DNA from 3 places in the Eubacterium sp. F2 genome. Region 2 is predicted to be linked to each of the others. Evidence: riboswitches for the same ligand, from Rfam matches in the RefSeq annotation. Region 2 holds a riboswitch; each other region holds the start of a gene.
The links. Region 2 has a riboswitch for cyclic di-GMP ahead of ACI77B_RS02800 (hypothetical protein). Riboswitches for the same ligand answer to the same signal wherever they lie in the genome.
Positions count from the first base shown of each region.

Region 1 (3,286 bases), 290 kb from region 2:
CTGCGTCTGCACGGTGAATGGGGCGGTAAGATCGAGGTTGTTTCCCGTGTTCCGGTAAAGGATAAGGATGATCTTTCACTGGCATACACACCGGGCGTTGCGCAGCCTTGTCTGGAGATCCAGAAGGATGAAAACCGCGCCTATGATCTGACAAGAAAGTGGAATATGTGTGCGGTCATTACAGATGGTTCTGCAGTTCTGGGACTGGGAGACATCGGTCCGCAGGCGGCAATGCCGGTTATGGAGGGAAAGTGCGTCCTTTTCAAGTCTTTTGCGGACGTTGACGCATTCCCGCTCTGCGTGGATTCCAAGGATGTAGATACCTTTGTCAACACGGCAGCGCTGATTTCCAAGTCTTTCGGCGGAATCAACCTGGAGGACATTTCTGCACCGCGCTGCTTTGAGATTGAGCGCAAGCTGAAAGAACGCTGCGACATTCCGATTTTCCACGACGACCAGCACGGAACAGCCGTCATCACCCTTGCGGGACTGACCAATGCTCTGAGAGTTGTCGGAAAGAAGAAAGAGGATGTCAAGGTCGTCACTTCAGGAGCAGGTGCTGCCGCAATTTCCATCACAAAGCTGCTGCTTTCCGCAGGATTTAAGGATATCGTCATGACCGACCGCCACGGCGCAATTTACAAGGGCCGCGAGGATGGAATGAATTGGATTAAGAAGGAAATGGCAGAGGTTACCAATCAGGAAATGCAGAAGGGAAGCCTTGCTGACGTTCTGAAGGGCGCAGACGTATTTATCGGCGTTTCCGCTCCTGGACTGGTGACAAAAGAAATGGTCAAGAGCATGAACAAGGATGCGATCATCTTCGCTTGTGCCAATCCGACACCGGAAATCTTCCCGGATGAGGCTGCTGAAGGTGGTGCTGCAGTAATTTCCACCGGACGTTCCGATTTCCCGAACCAGATTAATAACGTTCTGGCATTCCCGGGAATCTTCAGAGGTGCATTCGATGTCCGTGCATCTGAGATCAATGAAGAAATGAAGATGGCCGCAGCGCAGGCACTGGCTGACCTGATCAAGCCGGAAGAACTTTCTGCAGAGTACATTATCCCGAAGGCATTCGATCCGGCAGTAGGACCGGCCGTCGCAAAGGCTGTCGCAGAGGCCGCACGCAAGAGCGGTGTCGCGCGCATCTAAGGCAGAGGATGGAAAAGTCAAAGAGCTTTTCTATGATTTTACACAGTTTATAGAACTGTGGCAGACTACGCTGTACAAGGGCTGAACATCAAATCAGGACGTTTTTTGTGTAAAAAGTGAAGATTTATAAAGAAAACGCTTGATATCATCTCCGCCATTTGCTACAGTACTAATCGAAAGGGTTGAAAATTAAAAGGCACCCATACCGAAAGGTATGTTCGCAAAACTAGAGGGCCTTTCTCCGGAAGGAGAGTGGCAGCCAGCTGCATTAGTTCGACGTAAACGACGAATGTAAAGCGATTACGGGTGTTTTAGAGTACCTGTAATCGCTGTTTTAGTTTTCAGATCCGGTCAATTAAAGTCTTCAAGGGCAAAACAGCCGAAAGGCTGTGACGCAAAGCTAAAGGGTCTTCCTCTGTATGAAGATACGGAGATGACAGCCAGTTGCATTCTTGAGTCGTCTGGGTCTTTTTCGTGCCCGAATTTCTGCCACGATTATCGTATGGTGGAGAATTCGGAAAGCTCGAAATGTTAACACTCGCGGCAACAGGCACTGATCTGGGCTTTGCTTCCTTGCATCATGGAAGGGAGTATGCGGTATGAAAAGCGAAAGGAAAGAAAGGAACGTATTCGCGAAAACAATCATTCTCGTATTAACCGTTATTGTATTCATGGCAATGGGAACCGCTGCATCGTATGCGGATGATAACACATTCACCAGCTACAGCGATGCACAGAAGTACATTTACCAGAATGTCATGGAAATGAATCCGGAAATCAACTACACGCTGAAAGTAGACAGCATGGGTTCCGCATTTGATACATTTTCTTCTACCAGCATTTCCGGCCTGACCAGTCTGGATGACGGACTGAATACGGCAGGAGATTATGCGGCATGGAATCTGTATAACGGCGATGAATTCTCCTACAGCTGTGAAAAAGTTGATGGACAGTATGTCATTCACGTACAGGACAAGGTCAGCTACAGACTGAGCAAGAGTCAGGAGCGGACCTATAAAGAGAAGTTGAACAGCGTAATGGCATCCATCGGAACAAGCGGCAGCGACAAGCAGAAAGTAAAAAGAATTTATAAGTACGTCACGAAAAATGTGAAATACGATTACAGCTCAAATCTGAAGGATACAGCGTATACAGCCTATGCAGCACTGGTAAATAAAAAAGCCGTCTGCAACGGATATGCGGCTCTGGTTTACGACATGTGCCGTAAAGCAGGTGTTCCCTGCAGAGTAATCGTAGGACAGGCAAACGGCGGACTTCACGCATGGAACCTGATCAAGATCGGAAACAAGTGGTATAACGCTGATGCAACCTGGGATGCAGGAGAAAGCAGCTACCGCTATTTCCTGAAGTCTGATAAGCAGTTCAGAGGACATAAGCGTGCAGCAGCATACCGTTCCAAGAGATTCAAGGCGCTCTGCCCGACCTCCGCTTCAAGCATGAAAATCAAGTAGATCTTCATCCGGAAGAATGACGGAGTTCAGAAATCATCAATCTGCGATGTTAAAACTAGAATTGCGATATAAAATATAGATTTTGCGATATAAAGATAAATTTGCGATATTGAAAATACATTTTGCGATATAGAAGATAGAGATTCCGCGAGCCGGGAGACGATCACCCGGCCCGCAGTGAAAACCAGGGCCTGAGGGCCAGATTAATTTATGCGATATAAAATATAGATAGAGAATCAGACGGCTCAGCGAAAGCAGAAACTTTCGTGGAGCCGTTTTCCTGTGTGAAACAGCATGTCCTGCAGCAAAGTGTGGGGCAGACACAGGAACTTGACATGAAACGGCATGAGAAAGACTGCGGAAAAGACGTCGGAGACGTGTAGAAATCATGCTTTTCAGAGTTTGTGGACAGTTGAAAATACATACCGCTATTCGAATTGTATGCTATAATATTGTAAAATTTTACTGGAAGTTCTGCCAATGGTGCAGGCAAATGCAGCGGAGAGGAAATTGCATGAAGGTACTTCTGATTGAATTTTTAATGGCAATGGTGCCGGTGGTGGAACTCCGCGGTGCTCTTCCGTTTGCCATTGCGAAGGGCGCAGCGCCACTGGCCGCGTATGTTATCGCGGCGGCGGGGAATCTGCTGCCGGTTCCAT
Region 1 is NZ_CP176393.1:406,366-409,651, reverse strand. It holds gene ACI77B_RS01615 (NAD(P)-dependent malic enzyme) at 1-1,155, shown strand, start outside; cyclic di-GMP riboswitch class I at 1,341-1,426, shown strand; cyclic di-GMP riboswitch class I at 1,515-1,607, shown strand; gene ACI77B_RS01610 (transglutaminase domain-containing protein) at 1,755-2,627, shown strand; gene ACI77B_RS01605 (COG2426 family protein) at 3,142-3,286, shown strand, end outside.
Region 1: it holds a riboswitch for cyclic di-GMP, as region 2 does, so the genes downstream of both, ACI77B_RS01610 (transglutaminase domain-containing protein) here and ACI77B_RS02800 (hypothetical protein) in region 2, are expected to answer to the same signal.

Region 2 (3,286 bases):
ACCTTTGTCCTCATACCATTAACATTATGGCCCTGCGGATCAAAATAATCATCCAGCTTAACTTCACCTGCTGGAGGTCTGGTTTTAAATGTCAATGTTAATGTGAAATTCCACGTAATTGAATGTTCTTCCGGGTCATATGTCCCTGAACCAGTCTTCTGCAGGTCAATCGAATTATCCTTCGGCAGGGAGTAATCTACCTGACAGGTTGTCGTGACTTTTTTATTTTCCTCGCCCTGAGGATATGCCTCCGCCTGATTTTCCTCATAATATCTCTGGTTATAGGTCAATTTGTCATAGTCACTGGCGGGAACCCACTCAACAGCGTCATAAGAAAAGATATAATATGCGCCTTTCTCCAATGACTCAGATGGTTTGGCCGGTATCATCTTTATCCCATCTCTGGCGCCCTCACCACCAAAGGCAGGTGTAGAAAATGACTGCATTCCCTTTGAATGCCCCTCTGCATCAAACAACTCCAATCTTGGAGATTCATAGTGATTGCTGTCATGGTCCTGTTCGGTCAGCCAGTGCGTGACACGATCATTCAGTACGATGGTCTGATCTTGATCCATGCCATTCGGAACAGTAATTTTGACCTCATAATGACATTTGAACCAGTATGCAACCGGGATTCCCGAGTTTACCGGTTCCATCTTTTTACTTGTACATTTTTTCGAAATCGTCAGCGGCCGCGTATCTTCAAATTCAAATGGAATGGTCACATTGTCATTAAACTTGACCCATCTCTCCTGAGACCCTTTGAATTTATCCGTCTCCAGATTTCCCCAGAGCGTGATATTACCGTCGATCTCCGTTCCATAGGCAGAGTCATCCTTATCAAAATGCAGCGTTATGATATATCCATTACCTCTGATGTCATATGTGCCGATTTTCTTATGCGCATCATTATAAATTATTCCATCATCGGAATTATGAAAGCTAAAATACTTGCAAAGCGGACTTCCTGTATAAAATACTGTCCCGTGCCAGACTTCATGATCATCGATCAGATCCTTTGTCGGGATTTTAAATGCCACAACGGCTTTAGCAGAAAGAGTCGTCTGTGAAGCCTCACTCTTCTTAAACAATGCTACACCGGCATCATTCGTTACCTCTTTATTCTCCTTGTCCAGAGCAGAAATACTGGTTCCCTCTTTCGTAATGTATTCCCTAAGCTCAGGAGCCTGATATGCAGGGTCCGGCTGATTATCATCCTCAGCCGCGGCCTTGCTGTCATCAGAACTTTGCGTACCCCCCCCTATTTTCAGAATTCAGCTGTGACTGCTGGCTGTCCGCCGTCTTCACGGCCTCCTGCGCGCCCTGATTTACAGCCTTCTCTTCCGCCTTCTGCTCCGCGGCCGCGCTGCCAGATTCACCACTTGCCGGGGAAGTTTTGTCCACGGACTGTGACGCCTCCTGCTGTGTCCCGCTCTCCGCCACGGCTGCCAGCGTGCCTGCCGGCATAAACGTAACGGCCATCAGAACGGCCAGCGTCAGAACCATCAGTGTGCGCCATGCCGATCGCTTCTCATGCCTGCCTCTCATTTTACTCTCCTTTCCTCAACATTGCATATTGCACAATCCTGCGGACAAAAGAAAAAGCCGCCAAGGATATACCCGGCAGCTGGCTGTCTCACGGCCTTTCGTGAGACCCTGTAGTTTTGCGTCCCGGCATCACTGCCGGTTTGCTATTTACTTATCCATACATTCTTTCTATTCCATTGTCGCAGAACCATTGCACTCTTATATAAACATCATATCATTTTTAAAATCAGGGTCAAGAATTTTCAGTAACTTTACAATAGCTTACCCAGGGCTGTTTCGTTCTTCGCCGAAGGTGCCCAAGCCTTCATTGTCATGGATTTCCGCCTCCAGTCCTGAAATCGATGGCCGCATTCCTGAACACTTCTCCAGACAAGGCGCAGATGTGTATCCAGTTATTCTTGTCAGACAATTAAATTTCGCATACATTCAGGATGTTGGCTTCCGGAACACGCATCGATTTCACAGTATTTTGTTGGTTGTTACCTTATGTTGAAGCTCGTGAGGCCTGGCGCAGCTGAAATGGAGTTGATACGATGATAAGCGATCTGTGAAGCGGAGATGATGAATAAGGCGAAGGGAATGGTGAGACAGGTTTGAGTGCGGTGTGGAATAAAGCAAAGTATACAGAATACAGAAATGCAGGGCATTCATAAAATATTCACCACACAATGTGCGCATTTCCATACAAAGCGCCCTTCAGCTGTCGGAAAATACCGTCAAAATCCGGGATTCCCGAGATCGATTGCGCGCAATTCGGGAATCCCTTCTTATCGGTCCATTTCCCGAACTTTCCAGGCCGGCACTTTCGGAAAATGGCTCTTAAATGGCGATCTCCCGAACCTGGAGACACAGGGGCCCTGAAGATTCTTGAACATCTGACTTTTCCCGAATCCGCATGTAAATTGATCCTGATTATTATACAGTATACGCGTATAATAATTCATGGATAATTATATACACACATTTATTGCCTGCAGCAACAACATACGACCCGCAACATCCTCGGAAAAAGCCTGTAAAACCTGATTTCTCCGAGGCCCTGAAAAAAAGATCGGGAAACAGCAGATTATAGCGGTTTTCCCGAACAACTTCAACTGCCAGAAACTAAAAACACTGCATTCCCAGCAATGGCCACCGACAATGTTTTACAGATGGTTCTATTTTCTAATTTTTTCATCTGACATAACAATAATCGCCTCTGATCAAACAGCCGGGTGATGAAACATCTCGAAAGACCGCAGGCGCAGTCAGAAACCCTAAATACTTAAGAACCAGAATAAATCGTTTAATACGAGAAAACTGCATTCTGATTGATGGCCGATTACGGAGCATCTCGGAGGGCTGATGCCACAGCCAGACGGCCGCACAGACACGCACACACTACAAAATCAGAGAAGACCTGCATTCCCAATAATGCCCGCCGATGAATCCTTTTGGAAGGCCGTTGGCACAGTCGGACAGCCGCATATACATTACAAAATCAGGGCAGGCCGCATCTTTACAGATGGCCGTTGAGAGAGCATCTCGCAGGGACGATGCCACAGCCAGACGGCCGCATATACATTACAAAACCAGGGAAAGACCGCATTTCCACTAATGGCCACTGACAGAGCATTTCGAAAGGCTGATGGCGCAGTCGGAGTCAAATGGAAGAAACGGCGAGAGTACTGTTGCACAGTGAACGTTTCTGTTTGCGACAGACTCCGCCGTTTCCCGGATGGACTCCGCATCTGCGGCC
Region 2 is NZ_CP176393.1:693,186-696,471, forward strand. It holds gene ACI77B_RS02795 (Cna B-type domain-containing protein) at 1-1,091, opposite strand, end outside; gene ACI77B_RS02800 (hypothetical protein) at 1,240-1,548, opposite strand; cyclic di-GMP riboswitch class I at 1,620-1,703, opposite strand.

Region 3 (3,286 bases), 540 kb from region 2:
TACATCTGTGTCCCCGCTGCATCCAGAGACCAGCCTTCCAGAGAATATCCCGTCCTGGTCAAACGGCTTGCACTCGGTTCAACTGGCCAGCCGCCGTCCACAACTGCCTGATTCAAATCAGACTGGCCATTCTGAAGATGGAATGTAACCAAATGGCTTCCTTTCGGAACAGTTATTACAGCAGATGATCCTGAACCTCCCGACTCTGTCTTCTTCCACTGTGCAGTATAAACCGCATTCTCCGTAACTTTAGTAGATATTGACGGGCTCCATCCGATAAACGTGTATCCATCTCTCACCGGGATCCAAGAAAATGCCGGGGTGTAGGAATCTTTTGCCAGGCCTTCATACTTGATATCCTGGAAAACTTTTCCGTCCATACCATCTTTATAGGTTACAGACAGCTGACCCTGCTTCGCCCATACTGCGTATAACGTCAACGACGGATTTTCGCGTGTCAGAGATATTTTAGTACCTGTTCCGGAATGTTGATATTCTACCTTCCCGTCCGGCTTAGTGCTCCACCCCAGGAATGTGTACCCATCTCGTTTCGGAATAGCAGCTGCTACCCAGTTTCCGTATGTTTTTACTGAAGTAGTCACCGTCCAGGATCTCGGGAAATTAGTAACAGTATCATTTCCCGCATTTGGTTTATATTCAACATGGTACGTATATGGAATCGACTCCAGTGACTGCAATGTCATGAAAGCTGGGACCGGCAGTCTCTTTAAACTCTCTTTATTTTCAACGTTCGCAATGCTATTATATTTCTGAATTACATCACTAACATTATCGGTGAACATACTGTACATTTCGTTATAGGATAAACCGGACGGGGATTGAGAAATCTGCTCATCATCCGCTGCCTCCATATACTTCTCCACCGCATCATTATATGTGATAATATCTTGATTATTTGTCGGAGTACCGAGAGTAACAACAGCATTCCCCAGAGATGTAAGACTGTTGACATTCTTTAACCAGCCTTCCAGGTTCTGTCCGTTAACACTGGTTACGGTATCGCCGCTGCACCCCAGTGTCAATGTCTTGGTTTCTGTACTCGTCTTGACTGTAAGAACAACAGACTGATTTGCCGCATCGTCATTGATTACAACAGATCCACTGTTGTTAGAAAAGGAGCCGTTATTTTTTATGGTTGTTAAATCCTGATTCAGCTGCGTCATTATTCCTGTTTCGTTCAGATTGTTTCTTTGGGTGTTATTACTTCCAATTTTACTGCTATTATCCGATACAATCGTCGGAATATCTGGCGCTGAACTATCTGCCCACGCATTGTTTATCGGAATAAAAATAATCGTCATCACCACAGCAAGCAGAATAAGCAATGATTGTCTGGTGATTCGGGAAATTCGACTATTTCCCATGACGCTATGCATACGTCCGCTCTCTCTTCTCATCGTAAATACCTCCATTCTTGCTTTGCAGTTACAGGAATGGCAGCTGGCTGTCTTGCCGGTTTGCAATTTGTCCTGCAAGACCCTGTAGCTTTGCGTCCTGACCTCACGACCAGTTTGCTCTTTTCATATCCGTATTGAGAAATGTTTGAGATTGAATCATAAACTATCGCAGTGCACTCAGATAGGATCTCTGATTTCTTCTTACCTTATCACCAACACAATTCCATCACAATGTCATTTCCTATATTCACCCGATTTCTTTCGATATTGACTTACCATACTCCTTTTCTACGATCTTATATTGCAAACAATAGTCCGTATTTTCTAACATCGAGAGCGCTTATGCATTCAGCTGTAATTCACGCTCCAATCATCCGCAGTCTCTTCCCATCCCTCTTCTGCCCGAACAAAAATTTCCTCTTCAAGGAGAAAGCCGGCAGGGCTCACCTGGATGATGAACCGCTGCCGGCTTCTGCACTGCAATGTGTTAACTTCTTTTTCTGCCGATCTTCTCTTTTCCGAGAAACTTCATCGGCTATTTAACGGTTACAGCAACCTTCGTTCTGACACCGTTGGTACCAAGTACATATACGTTGCACTTTCCTGCTTTCAATGCCTTGACATTTCCGTTCTGATCTACACTGATGTTCTTTCCATCCTTAATGTAGAGATAGCGGTACATCGGGGCATGGCTCTTCTGCAGAATGGCATATCCGGAGTAAACACCCTTAACAGAAGGCTGAATCTTATAGGTCTTTCCGATCTTCAGGGTTACCGCATTTTTCTTCACACTGACGTTCTTCACGTTGGTGTATGCTGCCTTCTTCGTCTTCAGCAGGTTTCCGGCCGCAGAATGAACCGTAACGCTCTTCTTTACGATCTGCTTCTTTCCATCCTTGATCTGGTATGCTGCAACGTAGTACTTATATGCAGCGCCCTTTTTCAGTCCGGAACGCTTGTACACTCTCGGAGAAGAGGCGGAGACATCTGCCACCTTCTTGAATGGGTGAACATTCTTATAGGTATTGCAGTACGCTTCATAGACAAAGTATCCATCGACATTGGTCAGCGGTGTCCATGTAAATGTCTGCTCACTGCTGCCGTTGGCAATGACCTTAGGAAGCAGGATTCCTGTGACCTTCCTGGAAGGTTTAACCGGCTTGACCGGATTAACCGGTTTTACGGTCTTGGTCCACTTGGCGTAGAGATCGAGATTCCCCTTCACCGGAGTGTTGAAATCGTAAGCCTGTGTGAGACTGCTGTCTGTAAACCATCCGTCAAAGGTATACCCTTCCTGCGCCGGATCTTCCGGCTGAACAGCCTTGCCGCCGTCCGGAACGGTCTGTGTGAAGTTTGATTCGCCGTTATTCGGGTGGAACGTGACGGTGTGCTCTTCGGTTGGAGTGGATGGAGTAACCGGAACGTACGGAGCGGAGTTTTCTTTCCACTTGGCATACAGTTTCACCGGACCCACATTGCCGTTATCTTTTGTGATTTCTGGAACTTTAAAAATCTGGTCTTCTGCATACAGATTTCCATCTTTATCTGCCCATCCGATAAACTTCATACCATCCTTCTTCTCTGGTTCGTAGGAAGGAATTGCCGTATCCTTATAATAGTCATCTGTAGTTTTAAGCAGTTTATCGCCATCATAGTATTCAAACCAGAGTGCCGGCTGCCACCAAGCATATGCCGTATCTGTCGTATCTTCCTGTAAATCCTTTATTTTCGTAAAATATACTTCACCGATTTTAAACGGCCTCTCGCCAATCATCCAATATTCAAACTTAAAATGTTCTTTTGAGCCCGGGTTCTGCATTGTATGAATATACCAAGATGTGTTTGCTGGGCTTTTCTCTTCCCAGCTA
Region 3 is NZ_CP176393.1:154,788-158,073, forward strand. It holds gene ACI77B_RS00625 (InlB B-repeat-containing protein) at 1-1,184, opposite strand, end outside; cyclic di-GMP riboswitch class I at 1,454-1,547, opposite strand; gene ACI77B_RS00630 (InlB B-repeat-containing protein) at 1,954-3,192, opposite strand.
Region 3: it holds a riboswitch for cyclic di-GMP, as region 2 does, so the genes downstream of both, ACI77B_RS00625 (InlB B-repeat-containing protein) here and ACI77B_RS02800 (hypothetical protein) in region 2, are expected to answer to the same signal.